3 regions of the Paenibacillus sp. CB74 genome follow, and region 3 is predicted to be linked to each of the others. Evidence: a T-box and tRNA genes for the amino acid it is inferred to sense, from the RefSeq annotation. Region 3 holds a T-box; the other regions hold tRNA genes.
The links. A T-box is a leader RNA that pairs with one kind of tRNA and senses whether it is charged. The one in region 3 lies ahead of argS (arginine--tRNA ligase), so its partner is inferred to be a tRNA-Arg.

Region 1 (7,596 bases), 2.2 Mb from region 3:
GAGTTGTCACAGGTTCGAGCCCTGTTCGGGGAGCCATATGGAGAGGTGTCCGAGCTGGCCGAAGGAGCACGATTGGAAATCGTGTAGGCGTCACAAGCGTCTCGAGGGTTCGAATCCCTCTCTCTCCGCCAGATAATTTTTTTAGCAAGGCCCGTTGGTCAAGGGGTTAAGACACCTCCCTTTCACGGAGGTAACAGGGGTTCGAATCCCCTACGGGTCATATAGATGGAGGCTTAGCTCAGCTGGGAGAGCATCTGCCTTACAAGCAGAGGGTCGGGGGTTCGATCCCCTCAGCCTCCACCATATTATCTTTTTAACGACGCGGGGTGGAGCAGCCCGGTAGCTCGTCGGGCTCATAACCCGAAGGCCGCAGGTTCAAATCCTGCCCCCGCAATTCACTTTCCTTGAGAAAGTATTATGGAACCGTGGTGTAGTTGGCCTAACATGCCTGCCTGTCACGCAGGAGATCGCGGGTTCGAATCCCGTCGGTTCCGCCATTTTTAATTTAATATACACCATGCCGGTGTAGCTCAACTGGTAGAGCAACTGACTTGTAATCAGTAGGTTGGGGGTTCAAGTCCTCTCGCCGGCACCATTTTTAGTACTTACATCTGAATTTGTAATTGAATGTATATTATAGATGCAGTTGTTAATACTAAGATACTCTTAGTGGATGAATGGCTTACTCTATGGCGATCGTGGCGAAGTGGTTAACGCACCGGTTTGTGGATCCGGCATTCGGGGGTTCAATTCCCCTCGATCGCCCCATGATTTTTTTAATGGGGATTAGCCAAGCGGTAAGGCAACGGACTTTGACTCCGTCATGCATAGGTTCAAATCCTATATCCCCAGCCATTTCATTATTTTGAGTCATTAGCTCAGTTGGTAGAGCACCTGACTTTTAATCAGGGTGTCGAAGGTTCGAGCCCTTCATGACTCACCATTATATTTTGCGGTCGTGGCGGAATTGGCAGACGCGCACGGTTCAGGTCCGTGTGGGCTAACCCCCCGTGGAGGTTCGAGTCCTCTCGACCGCACCATATGTTTTGCGGAAGTGGCTCAGCGGTAGAGCATCGCCTTGCCAAGGCGAGGGTCGCGGGTTCGATTCCCGTCTTCCGCTCCATATTTGCGCCCTTAGCTCAGCTGGATAGAGCGTTTGACTACGAATCAAAAGGCCGGGAGTTCGAATCTCTCAGGGCGCGCCATTATTTTCATAAGTATCGGGATGTAGCTCAGCTTGGTAGAGCACCTGGTTTGGGACCAGGGGGTCGCATGTTCAAATCGTGTCATCCCGATTTTTTTTATTATGCGGGTGTAGTTCAATGGTAGAACTTTAGCCTTCCAAGCTAATAGCGTGGGTTCGATTCCCATCACCCGCTTCCTAGATATATTGAAAGAGCTCTTGCTTATTGCAGGGGCTCTTTTTGTATTAGTCATTTAAACTCTTAATTAGTGAACTCTAAATTAGCTTACTGTATAAGTATCTTAATTCACTTAATTCAAGGAACGACAAAAGCTCCGCTTTCTACGATGAACGCAGGAAGAGGAGCTTGCGATGTTTCATTAGTACGATGACGAATAATTAGTATCTTTCAAGAATCGTCTGTGTCTTCAAGCCATCGGCAGGAATTAGCCAGTTGTTGTTCTCCAGCAATTGCAGCAGTTGGGTACGCAGGCCCGATACGGCTACAGCATCATCGGTTTTGAAAGAGACCTCTACGATATTTTCAGTACCTGTACCTGCTGCATTACGGATCGGCCATACTTCGAGTGTAAGTTCTTGACCATTCCATGTACCTTCATAACGTTGGAATGTGATCGGGCCATATGCACGGGATTGCGTCAGCTGCTGCTTGCCCCAGTTGGAGGCAGACCAGTTTTTCAATTTGCCAGGGAGCTTGTCCAGTAACATGTTCAAGGCTTCTTGCTCTGTAGGAAGATGAACACCTGTTGCATTGGTATCGACCTTTTTCGTGTTGGAGAAGCTTAGTGTTTGTTTGCCATATCCCCAATCGATCTCAGCCTCGTAATTATCATCCGATTTATCGAATCCTTCTTGGTTAGCCAATGTCAGCGCTGCGTTGATATCACCATTGATGACAGGGTATCGTTTTTTGTAGGTCAGTTCGTAGTTGTTTTTATCATCCTTCTTGCGAAAACGAACATTCCATCCTTGCTCATCCAGTCCGAGCGCATTGGTGTCAAAGTACTCTACGTTAATGTTTCTTGGCGTGGAACTCAGGCCGAGGGTCTGAATGACTTCACTGCGTGGTGTCCCATCTGTATTCAATACGAGTTCCGGCTTGGCTAGAAACTTTACTTCATAAGCAGGAACAGCATTGGCAGCAGCTGAAGCCTGGGGGGCTCCCAGAAACGTCAATCCACTTCCCAATGTTACGATGCTCAGCATGAATGAGGCAGATACCTTTTTCCACTTTTTCAAAACCAATCACTCTCCTAATCTGGATTAACGTACAGCTCCCACTTTATCGTCCGAGTATCTGAACGCGATTAACGGGGAGCGCACATTGCGTTAAGCCTGCATAGATTTGATGAATGGCAAACGATAGTTTATAGAGGATCAGGGGAATTCGCTATGGAAACAGGGAAGCCGTAGCTCACCTCTCGCAGCACTTCTTTGAAGCGATTTACTTGAACTGAAGGATGGCGGTCCTTGTTATGTACGGTATATATATGGCGCGGTGCCTGCTCTCCCGGAATGGGAAGAACCTGAATGAGCCCGTGCTGCTCCTCCCACTGTACTGCCATTCGTGACATGAACGAGACATGCCCCCCAATTAACACAAGCTGTTTGATGGCTTCCAGGGAATCCATCTCCACCGTACTCCTCAAACGAATGTCATGTTGCGCGAGCCATTGGTTGGTTAGTCGCCGAGTACTGGATTCGTTGCCATGTAGGGCAAATGGGATCTGAGCAATATGCTCAGGCGTCAATGGTTCCTTCTGGGCCAACCCATGCTGTGGAGAGCAGATTAATACCAAGTCATCCTCACATAACGTCTCAGCTTGCAGCGCGGGTCCGACAAACGGCTCAGAAGAGATCACCCCCAGATCAATCTGATGCCGAATTAACATCTCGCGAATAACGGGTGATGGTTTGACGGATAAGACGATACGAATGCCAGGGAATTCTTGAGAAAAGGTATTGAGTATAGCGGGCAGCAGATATGTAGCTGGTACATAGCTTGCCCCAATGTGCAGAGTGCCCCGATATAGACTGTCATATTCTTTTACTACCCGCCTTGCCTCTTGGGTCAGGGCATTGATTTTGACGGAATAGTGGAGCAGGGCTTGTCCGGCCTCGGTTAGAAAGGTCTTCCCACTGCGCGATTCGAATAATCGCACGCCCATCTCTTCCTCCAATGACTTCATATGAAATGTAACGGTTGGTTGTTTGATCCCCAGTAACTCTGCCACGCTTGTCATGTGATGATGCTTATCGATCAGCTCAACAATTTGCAGTTTGATCAGATTCAATGTCCCAACACTCCTCTCACTTCTACTAACCCCAATATATAAGATGATCTAATGTTTTTCATAAAGACGGAGAGTACAGAACCAATCTGAAGAAGCGAAGCCAAAAGCTTTCTGGAAGAAAGCTACTTCGGAAGCATATGCTTCGCCTTTATCCCCGGATTTCTCCCTTTAAAAAGGGAGTATAAGAAATCTGGGGATAACAGCGATCGGAAGATGGTGCTGTAATCGAAGCGAAAACATGAAAATTAATTTAGTTCACCTACTATAGATTTAATCTATGAACATCAACAGAATTCATCTAAAAAGTTAATTCCAATTTTACATACAAGACATACAACTCGCGAAAGCGGACGTTAGACTGAGAACAGTGCAAGAGATGAAGTAACAAAAGAGATCAAGTAACAGAAGACAGGCAGGGATGCTTATGAAATTAGAGATAACGGGAATTCAAAAATCATTCAATCAAACACCCGCACTGTTGCCGACAGATCTAACGCTTGAACATGGCAATTTCACGACACTGCTTGGCCCATCAGGCTGTGGCAAAACAACACTACTCCGCATGTTGGCCGGGCTGGAACAGCCGGATGCGGGGGAGATACGTGCAGATGGTGAGTATATCTACTCTGCGGCGAAGCGGATTGATATACCAACACACAAGCGTAATCTGGGCATGGTGTTTCAGGATTTTGCATTATGGCCACATATGACCGTCTATGAAAACGTAGCGTTTGGCCTAAAGGCCGGAAAACAGAAATCCGATCTGCGGCAAAAGGTGAACGAAGCCCTTGGTATGGTTCGCCTGCAAGGCATGGAAGATCGATATCCTCATCAGCTGTCTGGTGGACAGCAGCAACGGGTTGCTTTTGCCAGAGCCGTAGCCGTCCGACCTGGTGTGATCCTGTTCGATGAGCCACTAAGTGCACTGGATGCTGTACTTCGGGAAGAGATGCGGATTGAGATGATGTCCTTAGTACGGGATATGGGACTGACTACGCTGTACGTCACACATGATCAGATTGAAGCAATGTCGATGTCGGATGAGATTGTGGTGATGCAGAAGGGGCGGATATTGCAAAAAGGAAGCCCGGAAACGATCTACTCGGCGCCAAGTGATCCGTATGTCGCTTCGTTTATCGGAAAGTCCAACTGGCTCACGCCTAATCAATCGATGGTGCGTCCAGAGCATGTCACCTGGAACAAAACAGGTCATGATGATCTGTGTTATCCGGGAACTGTACTCAGCGTCAGCTATGTAGGTGAACGCTATGAAGTGCGGGTGCAGATGGAAGGGCTCGGCGTATGGACAGCCTATATGAACCAGAGAGTACGCGTAGGCGAGAAGGCTCAGCTCTATGTTGCTCCCGAGCGGATATGCCGCATGGATGGACAGGATGTCGAAACAGTGAATCACCGTGAAGTGATTGCAGCAGCTAATTAGGGATGAATTGATGTGTGAATGCAATCAAAAGCACTACAGATTGAACAACTTAATCGGAAACCAGGGGAGATGGATGAATATGTTGGGGATGAAAACACGGAAAAAGAGTGCAATGCTGTTATTAACTGCGGTAATGAGTATCAGTTTGTTCGGATGTAGTACGGGTAACACAACCACAGGCAATGCGGCACAACCCGCGGGTGAAGGAAACACAGCAGCGGCGGCGGAAACAACGAAAACGGCTGGTGGCAAGTTGGTATTGTATAGTGCTGGCCCACAGAAACTGGCCGATAACATCGTGAGTGGATTTACAGACAAAACAGGGATCGAAGTTGAAATGTTCCAGGGAACAACAGGCAAAATCCTGGCTCGTATGGAAGCTGAGAAATCCAATCCGGTAGCAGACGTTGTAATCCTGGCCTCCTTGCCTTCAGCACAGGCTTTGAAAGCCGATGGTTTGACGATGCCTTACCCCGAAGCAGCCAATGCGGACAAGCTGAACAAGGACTGGTCGGATGCAGAAGGCAACTATTTTAGCAGCAGTGCTTCCGCACTGGGTATTGTGTATAACACCAAACTGGTATCTACCCCGCCAACAAGTTGGGCAGATCTTGCTACGCCTGCGTGGAAAGATGCCGTGAACATTCCCGACCCTACATTATCAGGCTCAGCACTCGACTTCATCACAGGATACCTGAGTGCGAATGGTGAAAAAGGATGGGACCTGCTCAGTGCCTATAAAGCCAATGGTGTAGCGATGGCGGGAGCCAATCAGGAGGCACTTGATCCCGTTATTACAGGTGCCAAAAGCATCGTAGCCGCAGGTGTGGACTACATGGCGTATTCCTCCAAGGCAAAAGGTGAACCACTGGATATCGTATATCCGGAAGAAGGCACGGTAATCAGCCCAAGACCGGCAGCAATTCTAAAATCCAGTCCGAATGTAGAGAATGCCAAAGCGTTCATCGACTACTTGTTGTCTGACGAAGCACAGAAGCTTGTTACAGATGCTTATCTAATCCCGGGCCGCGAAGATATTGAAGCGACTAACCGTGCCAATGTGAAGGATATCCCACAACTTAAAGTGGATTGGAACTGGATGAGCGAACATGGCGAAGAGACAGCAGCGCGTTTTTCCGAGACGTTTAAATAAGAGTACTTTTGCATAAATCCAAAGAACGTCTTTCAATAAGCAAGGTATAGATCGAAATACTTCATTCTATTCGTCTAAATCATACCTGCTGTCTGTGGAAAGTCATGTGAGGTGAACATAGTGAAACTTGTTGGAATGGACAACAACCGTATTTTTCGGAGAGTGGGCGTGATTCTGGCCCTCTTTCTGCTGACCATAAGTATTGGCGTCCCGCTCTTGCTGATCTTCTGGCAAAGTGTGTATGTGGACGGACAATGGGACTGGATGGCCCCGATTCGCACGATTACAGGACATCATCTGTCGGGTGTACTGCTGAATTCCGTCTGGCTTGGCATCTGCGTTGTGGCGGTAACCACGCTGCTAGCGCTGCCGCTGGCCTGGATGATGGCAAAGACCCGGATGGGCGAGCATCGCTGGGTCGATGTCATCCTGATGATTCCATTCATGACTCCGCCGTATATCGGCTCCATGGGATGGATTCTGTTTATGCAAAAAGGGGGATACCTCCAGCAGTGGATACCCTCTTCTGCAAATTGGAGTGAAATGTTCTTCAGCTTCTGGGGTATGGTGCTCATCATGAGCTTGCACCTGTTCCCCTTCCTGTACTTGCTGCTTCGGGATGCATTGATTCGCATCGGCGGCAATCTGGAAGAAGCGGGAGCCGTGCACGGTGCACGTGCAGGGTACCGTTTCAGACGCATTATTTTACCCTTGTTGTTGTCGTCCTACGGCATGGGGATCATGCTGGTCTTTGTCAAAACGATTGCGGAATTCGGTACACCGGCAACCTTCGGGCGCAAGATTGGCTATTATGTCATGACCTCCGAAATTCATAAGTACATCTCCAGTTGGCCGATTGATTTCGGCAAGGCGACTTCACTCGCATCGGTGCTGCTGTCCGTCTGTCTGGTGATGTGGTATATGCAGTCTGCCATGAGTCGGAAGTTCACGTATCGTCTGGTTGGTGGCAAAGGGCAACGTTCGAAGCGATATTCTCTACGCGGCGGAGCCGGATGGTTGTGCGGGGTGTATCTTGCGATCCTGTTGATCCTGTCGGTAGGTATTCCGTATTTCTCCATCATTGCCGCTTCGACCATGAAGCTGCGGGGATCGGGAATTGCTTTTGATAATCTCACCTTGGATCATTACAAAGAGCTCTTATCTTGGGGATCAGTGAGTATGAAGGCCATCGGGAACAGTCTCGGTCTATCCCTCGCGGCTTCAACCGTTGCTGTTGTTATTGGTACGGGTTTTGCGCTCGCGATCGGCAGATCATCTTCATTCATGCAGCGTGTGATTGACTTGTTCAGTCTGTTGCCTAATACGGTGCCGGGTATCGTGATGGTAGTGGGTCTGATTCTCTTCTGGAACTCACCCTGGATGCCAGTCACGTTGTATAACACCTATGGCATGGTTGTTCTCACGTACGTCGTTCTCTTCTTGCCTTACACCGTGCAGTATGTAAAATCGAGCTTTACCCAGATTGACGGAACATTGTTCCAGG
Region 2 (7,596 bases), 3.3 Mb from region 3:
GGTAAATTCTGACCCGCACGAATGGCGTAACGACTTGGGCGCTGTCTCAACGAGAGATCCGGTGAAATTTTAATACCTGTGAAGATGCAGGTTACCCGCGACAAGACGGAAAGACCCCATGGAGCTTTACTGCAGCTTGATATTGAATTTGGGTACGATCTGTACAGGATAGGTGGGAGCCTTTGAAGCGTGAGCGCCAGCTTGCGTGGAGGCAACGTTGGGATACCACCCTGATCGTATCTAGGTTCTAACCTGGTACCGTAATCCGGTGCGGGGACAGTGTCAGGTGGGCAGTTTGACTGGGGCGGTCGCCTCCTAAAGAGTAACGGAGGCGCCCAAAGGTTCCCTCAGAATGGTTGGAAATCATTCGAAGAGTGCAAAGGCATAAGGGAGCTTGACTGCGAGACCTACAAGTCGAGCAGGGACGAAAGTCGGGCTTAGTGATCCGGTGGTACCGCATGGAAGGGCCATCGCTCAACGGATAAAAGCTACCCTGGGGATAACAGGCTTATCTCCCCCAAGAGTCCACATCGACGGGGAGGTTTGGCACCTCGATGTCGGCTCATCGCATCCTGGGGCTGAAGTAGGTCCCAAGGGTTGGGCTGTTCGCCCATTAAAGCGGTACGCGAGCTGGGTTCAGAACGTCGTGAGACAGTTCGGTCCCTATCTGTCGTGGGCGTAGGAAATTTGAGAGGAGCTGTCCTTAGTACGAGAGGACCGGGATGGACGTACCGCTGGTGTACCAGTTGTTCCGCCAGGAGCACCGCTGGGTAGCTATGTACGGACGGGATAAACGCTGAAAGCATCTAAGCGTGAAGCCCCCCTCAAGATGAGATTTCCCAGTATGTAAGACCCCTTGAAGACGACGAGGTAGATAGGCTGGGGGTGGAAGTGCAGCAATGCATGGAGCTGACCAGTACTAATCGGTCGAGGGCTTATCCAAATATGCAAGTTGTAATTCGCATGTTTCGTTTCGAATCTAGTTTTCAGAGAACGATCTCTGAAATGTAAGCTATGCGTTTGGTGGCGATGGCGGAGGGGTTCCACACGTACCCATCCCGAACACGACCGTTAAGCCCTCTAGCGCCGATGGTACTTGGACCGCAGGGTCCTGGGAGAGTAGGACGCCGCCAAGCGAACTCTTTCATCATACATAGAAAGCAGGCTCTGCATGTGGACGTTGTACGATGAATTGCATTTGCCCTGCAAATGCATATTATTCCCTGATAGCTCAGTTGGTAGAGCACTCGACTGTTAATCGAGTTGTCACAGGTTCGAGCCCTGTTCGGGGAGCCATTTGCTCTCATAGCTCAGTAGGTAGAGTGCATCCATGGTAAGGATGAGGTCACCGGTTCGATCCCGGTTGAGAGCTTTGGAAATGGGGCCCGTTGGTCAAGGGGTTAAGACACCTCCCTTTCACGGAGGTAACAGGGGTTCGAATCCCCTACGGGTCATATAGATGGAGGCTTAGCTCAGCTGGGAGAGCATCTGCCTTACAAGCAGAGGGTCGGGGGTTCGATCCCCTCAGCCTCCACCATCTAATTATTGGGGATTAGCCAAGCGGTAAGGCAACGGACTTTGACTCCGTCATGCATAGGTTCAAATCCTATATCCCCAGCCATTTTATGAGTCATTAGCTCAGTTGGTAGAGCACCTGACTTTTAATCAGGGTGTCGAAGGTTCGAGCCCTTCATGACTCACCATTATATGCGCGTGTGGCGGAATTGGCAGACGCACTAGACTTAGGATCTAGCGTCTTTGACGTGGGGGTTCAAGTCCCTCCACGCGCATCCTTTATTTGCGGAAGTGGCTCAGCGGTAGAGCATCGCCTTGCCAAGGCGAGGGTCGCGGGTTCGATTCCCGTCTTCCGCTCCAATATTTGCGCCCTTAGCTCAGCTGGATAGAGCGTTTGACTACGAATCAAAAGGCCGGGAGTTCGAATCTCTCAGGGCGCGCCATTATTTTCATTAATATCGGGATGTAGCTCAGCTTGGTAGAGCACCTGGTTTGGGACCAGGGGGTCGCATGTTCAAATCGTGTCATCCCGATTGTTATTATGCGGGTGTAGTTCAATGGTAGAACTTTAGCCTTCCAAGCTAATAGCGTGGGTTCGATTCCCATCACCCGCTTACATTATTTAAAAAAAACTCTCCGCATATGTGGAGGGTTTTTTATTTTTTTATGCGCGAAGAAGCAGTTATATTATGTAGCTTTACAGGTGTATTATAAAGAGCCAAAACGACCTCTGTATGCTAAATAGGGTCGCTTGGCTCTTTTGTTTACTATTTGGGAAGAAGATGCTTTTAGAGCATCAGTTAGACTGGGATTTGGGCCAATTAGCGCTCGTTGTGATCGGTTACTCTTCTACGCATACCTGCTAAACCGAGGAGTCCCAGCAGACCGAGCCAGCCCCAATCCATGCCATTATCCCGATTGGTTGTTGCGGCGTTAGCACGAACACTGTTCGTACGATAGTCACCATTGTTGCGGTAGTTCCCATCCATGTTCATGTTCATGTAGTTGCTGTCCTGATAAGACTGGACACGTGAACCGTTGGTGTCCATTCCTTTGGTCATATGATTATCAGCAGCAGCAGGACCAGCTAAAGAGGCGACGAGAAGCACAGAAGCAATAATCGTTGTAGCTTTTTTCATTAAGTTGAGTCCTCCTTTTTTTTAGAGCTACAGATTAATCTGCCCAAGAGGACAAGAAAACTATGTAGGAATGATCTGTAAAGTTATCCCTTAATTACAGTATGTTAGGGTGAAATACATAAGAAACTTTTCTAAAAAGCAGACTGTACTATGAAGAAAATTATATTTACATCTTTAATTTATTGCGTCACTGTGGTAAAGTATACAAAAGCTTGCTTTGCCGGTCATGTTTCTTTGTATGAACCTGGTTACAAATAATGAAATTATGCGGTTTTACCTTATAACATGTACGGTTACTCATATCTAAATTAATTGTATATTTATGAGTTTTTAGGTATAGGTATGAGACTTTAGTTTTATCTAAAGTATGTGAAAAAGGTATCATGCGACAGCATATGACCATTAATTGAAGCAGAACAAGAAAATGAATAAAAAAGCGTGTTTTTGTGCTGTAAATCGGGGATAATCCCCATTTTTTCTAGTAGAAAAATGAAGATTTTCGTACCATTTTATTGTATGATGTTATGAAGGTGTCAAATTTGCGTGTACGAATGGAACGATCAGATGGGAGGATAAGCATGACTGAAACTACGGTAACCGCCAGCAAAAGCCAATCCAACAACCTGCTTCGGCGAGACGTGCGGTTCCTGGGCAATATACTCGGAGAAGTTCTTGTCCATCAAGGCGGCACGGAGCTTCTAGATATCGTTGAGAAGATTCGGGAAACGAGCAAATCGTTGCGTGCAGAATTTCTGCCAGAACTCTATGCAGAGTTCAAAACGATGATCCAGGAATTAGACTCGGACAATCGTCATCAGGTTATTCGGGCATTCGCTATTTATTTTCAATTAGTTAATATTGCTGAACAAAACCATCGGATCCGGCGTAAACGGGATTATGAACGTTCTGCAGGGGACGCTGTGCAGCCAGGATCGATTGAGAAAGCAGTACAGGATCTTAAGGAACGTGGATTGTCTCATACAGAGGTGGAAGAGATTCTCGACGATTTGTCGCTGGAACTCGTTATGACAGCTCACCCAACCGAAGCCATGCGCCGGGTTATTCTGGACATCCACAAACGGATATCCGAAGATGTCATGCTACTTGATAATCCTACGCTGACGTTGCGTGAACGTGAACAGTTGCGTGAGAAACTGCTGAATGAGGTTATTACACTCTGGCAGACAGATGAACTTCGCGACCGCAAACCGACTGTACTCGATGAAGTGCGGAACGGGATGTACTACTTTCATGAAACGTTGTTCCACGTACTTCCGGATGTATATCAGGAGCTGGAACGCTGCCTGAACAAATTTTACCCTGACCATGACTGGCATGTGCCGACGTATTTGCGGTTCGGTTCCTGGATCGGTGGAGACCGGGATGGAAATCCTTCGGTAACTTCAGATGTAACATGGCAGACGTTGTTGATGCAGCGCAAGCTCGCTTTGCGTGAATACCAACGGATTATGATTGAACTTATGGGCCATCTCAGCTTCAGCACGAACATCATCCACGTATCGGATGAGCTGGTGCAGTCGATTGAGCAGGACCGTAGTTGTGTAACGTTGAAAAAAGTGGATATGTGGCGGAATGAAAAAGAGCCATACCGCATCAAATTGGCCTATATGATTGCCAAGTTGAACAATGTATTGGATGAGAACAAATTAGGTCAGGCTGACCGTTATCATAGCGCTCAGGATTTGATTGATGATCTGATGATTATTGATCGAAGTCTGCGCCATCATTTTGCCGATTACGTAGCGGATACAACTATTCGCAAAATGATTCGTCAAGTTGAGTTGTTTGGTTTCCATACCGCAGCATTGGATGTGCGTCAGCACAGTCAGGAACATGAAAATGCGATGTCGGAGATTTTGGCGAAAATGAACATTGTAGAAGATTATGCGCGTCTGACTGAAGACGGTAAAATCGATCTGCTTGCTCGTTTGCTGGATGATCCGCGTCCGCTTACTTCTCCTTATCACCAATACACGGAGGGAACCAAAGAGTGTCTGGATGTTTTTCGTACCATTAAGCGTGCCCAGAACGAATTTGGGACCGGCTGTATCACAAGTTACCTGATCAGTATGACACAGGGCGCAAGTGACTTGCTGGAGGTTATGGTATTTGCCAAGGAAGTAGGCTTATTCACCAAAGGAAACAATGGTGAGGTTGTATCTACACTTCAAGCGGTACCGCTGTTTGAAACGATTGATGACCTTCATGCGGCTTCGGACATTATGCAGAAGCTATTTAACCTTCCTGTATACCGTGCAAGCGTAAAAGGACGGAATGAACTACATGAAATCATGCTAGGTTATTCCGACAGTAACAAGGATGGCGGAGTGGTTACAGCCAACTGGGAACTGCGTGTAGCAATGAATGCGATCACGGCTGTAGGTAATGAACACGGTGTTAAGTTGAAGTTCTTCCATGGACGTGGCGGAGCTCTTGGACGTGGCGGCATGCCACTCAATCGCAGTATTCTTGCTCAACCACCACATACCATTGGTGGAGGCATCAAGATTACAGAGCAGGGAGAGGTTATTTCTTCTCGTTACTCCCTTCAGGGAATTGCATACCGTAGTCTGGAGCAGGCAACTTCTGCACTGATTACAGCAGCACTGAATGGTCTTGAGCCGCAAGAATCAGAATCCGAGCGTCATTGGGACAGCATCATCAAAGAGATTTCACAAGTATCTTTGACGAAATATCAGGATTTGATTTTCCGTGATCCGGACTTCTTTACCTTCTTCAAGGAATCCACACCGCTTCCAGAGGTGGGTGAACTGAATATTGGTTCACGTCCGTCCAAACGGAAAGGTAGCGACAAGTTCGAAGATCTGAGAGCAATTCCTTGGGTATTTGCTTGGACGCAAAGTCGTTATCTGCTTCCAGCATGGTATGCGGCAGGAACAGGGCTACAAAGTTTCTATCAGGATAAAGAGGAAAATCTGGTTGTCCTAAAAGAAATGTATGCAAGCTTCCCATTCTTCCGCACGCTGATTGATACGGTTCAGATGGCTGTAGCGAAGGCAGATCTGGTAATTGCCAAAGAGTACTCAGCCATGACTTCCAACAAGGAAGCACGGGATCGCATATATGGACAAATCGAATCTGAATTCAAGCTTACAAAAGAGCTTATTCTGAAAATTACCGGAGAAGCTGAAATTCTGGATGATGTACCAGTTATTCAAGAATCCATTCGTCTTCGTAACCCTTATGTTGATCCGTTGTCCTACATGCAGGTCCAGCTTCTGAGTGAGCTCAGAGATATGCGTGAACGTGGTGAGGACGATACGGAACTGCTCAGAGAAGTGTTGCTGACAATCAATGGCATCGCTGCAGGGCTGCGTAATACAGGTTGAGGATTTAACTGCTGCATCTGAAAAATTATATGTAACAAAGTACCCATTATGTTGTTGAATAATAGCTCCATTCTCTACTCTACGGAGTGAGAGATGAAACGGGACTCCTGAGGGAGTTCCCGTTTTTACTGTTTTTGGCGGATATTTGTCATACAGTCTTGATTTTTGACCAAAGTTGATTTACGATTTGATTGGTGAATTACAAGTGTGGACGGGTATCAGAAGACGGAAGACCCATCAGCATGTCTGGGGGAATAAGGGTGGACAATTTGGAGAATAGGCTTGTGAGACTGGTGCTTAAAGGCGACCAGAGAGCCTTCGCAGAAATCGTTGAACTATATAAGGACAAGCTGTTTCATTTGGCATATCGGATGCTGAACAATCGTCATGAAGCTGAGGACGTTGTGCAGGAGACGTTTTTGCGTGTGTTTCGCAATATGGAGAAGTATGATCCGAACCAGAAGTTCTCAACCTGGATCTACCGGATCGCGACCAATCTGTGTATTGACCGACTGCGCAGAAAGAAACCTTCATACTCTTTGGATGCTGAACTGAATGATCAGGAAGGATCGGATGGTTATGCGATGCTTCCGAGTGATGATCGTACACCAGAGAGTGAGGCACTGCTGTCAGAGACGCAAACGCTCATTCGTGAAGCCATTGACAGTTTGCCAGCCAAGTATAAGTCCGTTATGATTCTAAGGTATTTACAGGACTTGTCGTTACAGGAAATCAGTGACGTGACAGGTATGCCCGTAACAACGATCAAGACACGCGTTCATCGGGGCCGTGATTTTCTACGGAAAAAATTGGAATACAAGTTATAAATGTTATACGCCTTGAAATATGGGCAAAATTATTTGAAACATATCCGAAACGGATGCGTATGTAATGTATGCAAGTCTTATGCGTGCTTTTTAATGGCTCATGGACTAAGTGATTTAAGAAAGGATTGGCTCTCATATGGATTGCAACTCGGCCGTCTCTTTAATGCATGAATGTTTGGATGAGTCGTTGTCCCCGGCCCAGAAGGTTGAATTAAAAAGTCACCTGGTGATCTGTCCGGATTGTCGCATGCGCTTTAAAGAGTTGGAACAGACGGAAATGCTACTCTTTGCCATGAAACACTATTCACCGTCTGCCTCTGATGAGCTGACCAATCGAATTATGAATGCTCTGCCCCAGCCCAAGAGACAGCAAATATGGCTCAAATGGGTCAAAGGACATCCCGCGCTGACGGCGGCAGCCTTCTTTTTGGTCGTGATGCTCTTTAGCGCCTTGAATTTCTGGAATCAGAATAACGAAATGGTTGTTAAGGGAAATAATCTGGACCAGATCGTGATTCAGGGTAACACGGTTATTGTTCCTGAAGGTAAGTCAATTGCTGGCGATCTTACGATAGAAAATGGAACCGCACAAGTATATGGTGATGTGAACGGCAATCTGACGGTTATCGACGGACAACTGTTTCAGGCTTCAACGGCGCATATTTCGGGTCAGGTGAAAAGTATTGATCAAGCGCTGGACTGGGTCTGGTACAAAATAACCAATATGGTAAATGAAGTGGCTTA
Region 3 (7,596 bases):
AGATAAAAGGCTGGTGGAAGTATGCGACCAAGCCATTCTAACGATTCAGGCAAACGTTCACTCAACGAGCCTTGGATAAACGATAGTAATAATACAATAATGAGGGCAGGCATACTGCGACTAAGCAAGGGAATGTACGATTTTTGAAAGAATACACTGATGCCTAATCCCAGCAGCGATAATCCCAGATGTCCTAACCAGGTCATCATCCACTCCTCACCTGTGGGTTGTCTTTCGAACATTCCAGCGAACACGGGATATAGCACAGTAATTGCGGTAAGCATGAATTGCATAATCCAGGCACAGATGAGTTGACTTGTTACAACCTTACGCCTGCTTCCTGCATGAAGGACCAGTAATTGAAACTGCTTCGCAGGTTCGGTATTCATCACCATGACTCCATGCCAAGCTGCTGCCAGAAATAACAACATAGCCGTGACACTGTAACTGTCCGCAATTGGGTTGGGTTTGTAAGAATAGATCAGTAACATGGCAATGATATAAAAGATAACCGGTGCAAAATATTTCTGTGAGCGAATGTGATGCCTTAACAAATATCGGGTCAGATAGATCATTCGGCTTCTCCCCCCGCACCATCCATGGAAGAGCTTAAGTCCACAGATTCTGTGACACCTCCACGACTCGCATGTACAGCTGGATGTTGTCCTCCAAGCAGACTTTCCATATGTAATTGACTTTCCTCCTGTTGTACAGACACTACCGAACCTCCGGAAGCCAGAATCATTCGGAGGACATCATCTGTGGATTGTTGAACCACTTTCCAATCCCACAACCAAGATTTTGCGTTCCCCAAGCTCGTATCATGATCTAAAGACAACACTCCCGGTTGATGTGAAATGGATGGATCATTAGCCAGATCCTCTCCAGCAGGAGCCAGACTTTGAATACATACAACCGGTTCGCCAGCTTGCAGTATATCCTCACGATTCCAGTAGCGGAGCACACTGCCTTTCTTCAACACAATCACCTGGTCTGCCAAACGTTCAATAAGCAAGGGTTCATGACAAGCTGTAACAATGCATGTCCCTTCATCCTTCCATTCCCCCAATAGGGATACGACTGCCTCTTGCGCTGGAATATCCAAGCCTGATAACGGTTCATCCAGCAACAAAAGACCACCCGGTCCAGCTAACAGGGCCTGAATCAAATTTACTTTTTGCAATGTGCCCTTGGACAATAGGAGTAACTTCTGAGCGATCGCGGTATCAAGATATAAAAGTTCGCTAAGTTCTCTTATCCGCCCACGTAGTTCTTCGGGGCGAATGCCCCGAATCCGTCCCATCTCCCACAAGTACTCCCTAGATGTAAAGGGTACACGTGGCAAGCCATCTACTGCATACTTTGCAGAACCCTTCAATGTGCGATGAATCGATCCTTTGTCAGGTAACAGAATACCCGCCACCATACGAAGCAATGTGCTTTTGCCCGAGCCATTTCTGCCAACAATCACAGCACATTCGCCCTGCTTCACTTCCAGATTAATTTGATCCAGTACCTGAGCATGACCTAATCGTTTGCTCACTTGTTGAAGCAGTATACCTCGGACTGATGAGTCTGGTGAAGCTTGATCCGACTTCCTGAAAAGACCACGTGTACTCCATGTCACTGGGATCACATCCGTTCTGGAGCTTGCACACCTAGCAAATGTAAACTGTAAGCGAGGCGTTCGGCAGTCCGTTTGGCCAATGCCACCCGGAAGGATCTTACATCAGATGACGCATCCGCAATCCGTTCGGCGTGATAGAAGCGGTTGAACGCCTGAGCGACATCTATTGTGTATTTGGCAATAACCGAAGGTTCATTCCGATGAATTGCTTTTGCCAGATACTCGGGATATTCACCGAGCAGTTTCAGCAACGCCCAAGCGGTATCTCCGATACCGGATGAAGTGGTCACTTTTTCATTCTCACCATCCGCAAGGCTGGCGTTAGTCAGATGGTTTTCATTTTCTACACGTATCGCCTCTTCTGCCTTGGCAAGCACACTTTGAATCCGAGCATGGGTATATTGCACATAAGGTCCGGTCTCTCCTTCAAAACTCACCGCATCTTCCAGTGAGAAGTCCACATCGTTTAAGCGATTATTGCGCAGATCACCGAAGATAATAGCACCTACACCAACAGCCTCAGCTACCTTCTGAGGGTTCTCCAGATTCGGGTTTTTCTCTTGAATAATCTGCAAAGCACGAGCGACTGCCTCATCCAACACTTCCTGCAAGAAGACGACTTTACCGCGACGTGTAGACATTTTCCGTCCCTCAAAACGCATTAATCCAAACGGGATATGTTCACATTTCGCAGACCATTCATGCCCCATCCGGGAAAGGACCGCAAATACCTGCCGGAAATGCAGCTTCTGCTCGCCTCCGACCACGTATAACAAGCGATCTGCCTTCATCACCTCATGACGATACACCGCCGTAGCCAAATCCCGTGTAGGATAGATGGTTGTTCCGTCTTTTTTGATAATCAGGCACGGGGGCATGTTCTCGTCCTCCAGACGTACCACGAGTGCTCCATCACTCTCTTCAAGTAAACCTTTCGCCTTGAGTTCTTCAACCACCGCGCCCATCTTATCATTGTAAAAGCTCTCCCCCAACGTATGGTCGAACTGTACATTCAGACGTTCATACATCCGGTTGAATTCCTTCATGCTGACTTCCACAAAGAACGCCCATAACCGCTGTGTTTCTTCATCCCCTTGCTCCAGCTTGCGGAACCACTCCCGTGCCTCCATCTCCAGGGAAGGATCGTTCTCTGCCTCATCGTGAAAGCGCACATACAGTTCCAGGGACGTACGGATCGGATCTGCCTGCAATGCTTCATCATTGCCCCATCTTTTGTATGCTGCGATCTGTTTGCCAAACTGGGTTCCCCAGTCTCCCAGATGATTCACACTTACAGAGGTATAACCCGCTTCGTTATACAACCGATACAGTGCTGCACCAATGACAGTAGAACGCAAATGTCCGATACCAAAGGGTTTCGCGATGTTAGGAGAAGACATATCAATCACGACACGCGAACCCTGACCAAGCTGAAGCTTACCGAATGCGGCATCTCCCAGTTCTTTTAGCAGATTCGGCGCGAGCTCCTCCCGATTAAAGCGGATATTTACATACGGCCCGGCCGGAGTCGCTTCAATTCCAGATGCCTGTAATCCCGTTGCGAGCTCAGTTGCAATGACTGCCGGTGCTTTTTTTAATGACTTCGCTAATGCAAAACAAGGGAATGCTGCATCCCCCATCTCCGCTTGTGGTGGAACCTCCAGTAATCTCATAACTTCTTCTTCAGTCAATCCCGTTAAAGGCGCAATATCGGCCGCAGCCTGCTTCATCAACATGTCAAACACTCCTTATCCATTCATTAGTGGCTGAAAATTAACACAAAAAAGCTCCCGTCTCTACATAAGAGACGAGAGCTGACTTAACAGTTCCCGCGGTACCACTCTAAGTGAACAGGTTGCTCTTCATATGCATCAACATGCATACCCGCAGAACCTGTTCCGCTCGATGCGTATAACGGTCGCAAGCCGAGTTACCCTCAGACAGATCTGGCCTATCCCCAATGGGGATACGTACATCTTTTCGGATAACCATCTCACGGGTGCGGTTCACACAGGTCATGTCATACCGGCTTCCACCTATCCCGGCTCGCTGTCATGTATGGATCTGGCTACTCTCCCGATCATTGATATTCTTCGTTTCAATTCATTCCCATCATTATACATACCACGTTTAGACTTGGCAACCTGCATTAAAAATCCCCTACAGAAAGGCAATACACATAGGCACATCGTCTCAGATGCCTGTGTTCACTACCTTCCCTTAGGGGACCAAGGTCATTATCGGTTTTTATTATATGTTCCAGTGAAATAGTAATTATGCTACTGCTGCCATCAACCGGCAAGCTTCTGCACATCTGCGGCAAGCCTCTGCACATGCTTGGCAGTGATCGTGGTTGTGTTTGCCACACTCTGCGGCGCAAGCTTCACAAGCTTTCACACACAATTCGCATATTTCAGCAATGAAATCACTTCCACGTGTCATCGCTTGTGCAGCAAAACTGCAGATCTCCGCACATTCCCGATTCAAACGGATACAATCACGAAGCATCGCCAGATCATATTCTTTCAGACTCGATATGTAACATACGTTGCAAGCATTCATGCACTCCAGGCAAGCATCGATACATTGTTGATATTGTTGTTGTGTCATTTAAAGTTACCTCCCAGGCAAAGTTTGCTATGCTTCTTAATACCCAGTTGGGAGGAATATTGAATCATCCAACTTACTTTATCGCTTCCAATTCCAGTAATTGGTCACGAATGACAGTTTGGTCAAAATGTTCACCTATAAACACAGCAACATTAGGGACATTTCCCTGAGGTGTGATCTTCATGTAGTCCGATTCACGGTAGGCATACTGGAACCAAAAGCGGCTCGCCGTGTCACTAAATGATAAAATACCTTTTGCTCGATACACATCACGTGGCAATGCGGATACAAATTGTTCAAACGCCTCGCTGTTCACCGGTTGACTGAAATAATGCGTATAAACCATGACATGTTCGTGTGAGGCATGAGGAGCGGAATGCTCGTGACTGTGGTCATGAACATGGCTATAGGATGCGTCATTATTCGTAGCATCGCCTTGAACCGACTGATGTCCATGATTGCATCCATGTGTACCACAGGTTTCCGTATGCTCATGGTGAGCCGGCTTATCTGCTTCAGAAGCTGAATCATGCACATGCACGTCTGCCCCACTGCGAAGCAACAGATCCATCTCCACCTCACATTTGACTGTAGGGATTACAGGTGCGAAGCCATTCCATTTTGCCAAAAGCTGTTCCAGGTCCTTCAGCTCCTGCGCACTCACCCGATCCGTTTTGTTCAAAAGAAGCACAGACGCGCAGCGAATCTGCTCCTGCATCAGTTTAAAGGTCTGCCCCTTCTGCTCCTGATACAGACCAGATAGATGTGCTGCATCCACAACCGTGATGAGACTTTTCAGTTCCAGTCGCATGTAGAGTGAGGTCTCCGTTACCGCATCCAGAATCTCCATTGGATTCGCCGCACCGGTTGCTTCAATAACGATCACATCAGGTGATTCCTCCTGAACGAGATCAGCAAGTTGCAATCCCAAGTCACCACGTACTGTACAACAGATGCATCCACCTAACATCTCTGTCATGGGAACGGCGGAATCCACAATCTGACCATCCAGATTGACTTCGCCTAACTCATTCATAACCACTGCGGGACGCAAACCCTGCTGTTGCCAATGTTCGATCAACTGAACAAGCAGTGTTGTTTTGCCACTCCCCAAAAAACCTGACAGTATATATACAGGTATGGATTGTTCTTTTAAAATTGTTTCATTCATGCGTATACACCTCTCTGATTGTCCTTCTTGTAACCTGATCTATTTGTATCTAGCGAGTGTACACCATCCCGCATTCGTTATGCAATCATGTTCAATTCTTCCCCAGTACATTGCCTGATGCTAACGGATGGTCTATGCTATGAGGACATGTTGATTGAAGGAGGAAGTTTCATGACTAGTTCAGTGGAACAACATCGCCAGGAAGCTCCGACCACGGTATCGTGCATGATTGTTACAGTGTCAGACACGCGCACCAAAGACACGGACACCAGTGGCCAGCTCATGCATCAGCTTCTGAATGAAGCAGGGTATCAGATTGTTGAATACATCATTACACCAGACGAAACGGAGAACATTCGAAGCATCCTGCAGGATGCAGCTGTTCGTGATGATATTGAAGCCGTGCTGCTTAGCGGCGGAACAGGAATTGCTCCCCGAGATACGACATACGAAGCGGTATCCTCATTGCTCGACAAGGAACTTCCAGGTTTCGGTGAGATCTTCCGATTTCTCAGTTACACCGAAGATATCGGTTCAGCTGCCATCCTGAGCAGAGCCGTCGCTGGTACGATTGGACGCACTGCGGTATTCTCCATGCCAGGTTCCAGAGGTGCCGTCAAATTGGCCATGGAAAAACTCATTTTGCCTGAACTGCGGCATGTCATGCGTGAAATATATAGACCCGTCTGAAAGATCAGACGGGTTTTCGGGTTTATTTTCAGCTGTAAGTTATAGTACGACGGGTATCTCACTCTACTTACCTTAGTTGCCCCAGCACATGTTGGAACACCTGCATGACATCCTGTTCATACTTGTCCTTTTCCCCACCCGAAGCTGTATACACGAGTGAGACGTATCCTTTGCTGCGAATCGTTGTCCGGCCAAGCGCATTCTCCAAGACAGCCTCATCAGCATTCTCACTATACATTTGTTTCATGCCGGCAGCACGGGTTGCTGCATCACTGAAAATGTGGACTTTCACGATATGTCTACTACTTCCATTCAACAAGTACATATAAGAGATCCCACCATGGCCATCATCTTCAAACATATTATTCATCAGCTGAATGCTTTTTGCTTCAAAACTCTTACTGATCTCACTTACCAATTCACCGTTTAATCCGTGTCCTTGACTCTGTGCCCGCACATTCCCTTCATCTGTCGCTTCACGGGTGTAGACCTTCCGCTCCTGCTCAATGGATGATGCCGAACAAGCCACCAGGGACCAGACACTTGTGATCAACACACCACTTACAAGTATCGACTTCATTTTTCTTCGAACCAGACTTCGTCCTTTTCTATCAAAACACATGCCAATCCTTCCTTTCCAGTCACATGTACTGTGACCCAATCAGGTAGAATTAGCATGTCTTAGGACTTGGAAACTTATGCGGATGGCAGATCTGATATTGTATTGACCACAGTCCGACCTACCGCACCACCTTGGAGTATCGTCTCAAGCGTGTGCGGCAACTGGTCTAGAGAAATTTCGCGGATTCCCAGTTCCAGCGCGCGCTCCGGTTTCCATTCTCCGCCGAGCAGTTCCCACAGCCGTTCCCGACGTTCCATCGGACAATATACAGAGTCTATACCAATAAGCTGGATACCACGAAGAATAAATGGAAGTACCGTAGATTCAAAAGCTGTGCCTCCGGTTAACCCGGATACCGCTACTGCACCTCCGTATTGAATCTGTTTCAATCGCTCCGCGAGAGCAGGTCCTCCTGTTGGATCAACAACACCCGCCCATAGCTGTTTCCCCATAGCTCCTTTAGCTGGAGCATCAGCTTCTTCACGAGTAATAACCTCTGAGGCTCCCAAGTTTCGGAGCAATGACTCCTCCTGATCCTTCTTGCCTGTGCTGGCTGTTACTTGGAAGCCAAGTTTCGCCAGAATCGCCACGGCCATACTTCCAACGCCCCCCGTTGCACCCGTAACCAGAATCTTGCCTATCGCCGGGGTTACTCCAGCCTGTAACAGCGCATCTACCGAAAGTGCAGCCGTAAATCCTGCGGTTCCAATTGCCATGGCTTCTTTCTCACTGAGACCCGGTGGAAGAGGCACCAGCCATTCACTGCGCAGACGAGCATACTCGCTGTACCCTCCGTAATGAGATACGCCAGGCTCGAACCCTGTACTGATTACCCGATCTCCTGGTGCAAAACGTCCACTCACGGACTCTTCTACC

Region 1: it encodes a tRNA-Arg, which carries the amino acid that the T-box ahead of argS (arginine--tRNA ligase) is inferred to sense. The anticodon was not compared.
Region 2: it encodes a tRNA-Arg, which carries the amino acid that the T-box ahead of argS (arginine--tRNA ligase) is inferred to sense. The anticodon was not compared.

The regions. Positions count from the first base shown of each region.
Region 1 covers NZ_CM146009.1:4,965,743-4,973,338, reverse strand. Annotated here, with positions in the region: tRNA gene ACX9NY_RS21960 (tRNA-Asn) at 1-36, shown strand, start outside; tRNA gene ACX9NY_RS21955 (tRNA-Ser) at 40-131, shown strand; tRNA gene ACX9NY_RS21950 (tRNA-Glu) at 149-220, shown strand; tRNA gene ACX9NY_RS21945 (tRNA-Val) at 228-303, shown strand; tRNA gene ACX9NY_RS21940 (tRNA-Met) at 321-394, shown strand; tRNA gene ACX9NY_RS21935 (tRNA-Asp) at 420-497, shown strand; tRNA gene ACX9NY_RS21930 (tRNA-Thr) at 520-595, shown strand; tRNA gene ACX9NY_RS21925 (tRNA-His) at 693-768, shown strand; tRNA gene ACX9NY_RS21920 (tRNA-Gln) at 781-855, shown strand; tRNA gene ACX9NY_RS21915 (tRNA-Lys) at 868-943, shown strand; tRNA gene ACX9NY_RS21910 (tRNA-Leu) at 953-1,040, shown strand; tRNA gene ACX9NY_RS21905 (tRNA-Gly) at 1,049-1,123, shown strand; tRNA gene ACX9NY_RS21900 (tRNA-Arg) at 1,129-1,205, shown strand; tRNA gene ACX9NY_RS21895 (tRNA-Pro) at 1,222-1,295, shown strand; tRNA gene ACX9NY_RS21890 (tRNA-Gly) at 1,309-1,379, shown strand; gene ACX9NY_RS21885 (hypothetical protein) at 1,583-2,443, opposite strand; gene ACX9NY_RS21880 (LysR family transcriptional regulator) at 2,572-3,498, opposite strand; gene ACX9NY_RS21875 (ABC transporter ATP-binding protein) at 3,923-4,939, shown strand; gene ACX9NY_RS21870 (ABC transporter substrate-binding protein) at 5,019-6,092, shown strand; gene ACX9NY_RS21865 (ABC transporter permease) at 6,228-7,596, shown strand, end outside.
Region 2 covers NZ_CM146009.1:6,253,481-6,261,076, forward strand. Annotated here, with positions in the region: rRNA gene ACX9NY_RS27530 (23S ribosomal RNA) at 1-943, shown strand, start outside; rRNA gene rrf (5S ribosomal RNA) at 1,020-1,136, shown strand; tRNA gene ACX9NY_RS27540 (tRNA-Asn) at 1,221-1,296, shown strand; tRNA gene ACX9NY_RS27545 (tRNA-Thr) at 1,300-1,372, shown strand; tRNA gene ACX9NY_RS27550 (tRNA-Glu) at 1,383-1,454, shown strand; tRNA gene ACX9NY_RS27555 (tRNA-Val) at 1,462-1,537, shown strand; tRNA gene ACX9NY_RS27560 (tRNA-Gln) at 1,547-1,621, shown strand; tRNA gene ACX9NY_RS27565 (tRNA-Lys) at 1,628-1,703, shown strand; tRNA gene ACX9NY_RS27570 (tRNA-Leu) at 1,710-1,790, shown strand; tRNA gene ACX9NY_RS27575 (tRNA-Gly) at 1,801-1,875, shown strand; tRNA gene ACX9NY_RS27580 (tRNA-Arg) at 1,882-1,958, shown strand; tRNA gene ACX9NY_RS27585 (tRNA-Pro) at 1,975-2,048, shown strand; tRNA gene ACX9NY_RS27590 (tRNA-Gly) at 2,059-2,129, shown strand; gene ACX9NY_RS27595 (WGxxGxxG family protein) at 2,337-2,654, opposite strand; gene ppc (phosphoenolpyruvate carboxylase) at 3,233-6,025, shown strand; gene sigW (RNA polymerase sigma factor SigW) at 6,286-6,852, shown strand; gene ACX9NY_RS27610 (zf-HC2 domain-containing protein) at 6,989-7,596, shown strand, end outside.
Region 3 covers NZ_CM146009.1:2,730,002-2,737,597, forward strand. Annotated here, with positions in the region: gene ACX9NY_RS12005 (hypothetical protein) at 1-575, opposite strand, end outside; gene ACX9NY_RS12010 (ATP-binding cassette domain-containing protein) at 572-1,627, opposite strand; gene argS (arginine--tRNA ligase) at 1,633-3,363, opposite strand; T-box leader at 3,428-3,720, opposite strand; gene ACX9NY_RS12020 (four-helix bundle copper-binding protein) at 3,902-4,237, opposite strand; gene ACX9NY_RS12025 (CobW family GTP-binding protein) at 4,311-5,408, opposite strand; gene ACX9NY_RS12030 (MogA/MoaB family molybdenum cofactor biosynthesis protein) at 5,580-6,098, shown strand; gene ACX9NY_RS12035 (hypothetical protein) at 6,166-6,720, opposite strand; gene ACX9NY_RS12040 (oxidoreductase) at 6,795-7,596, opposite strand, start outside.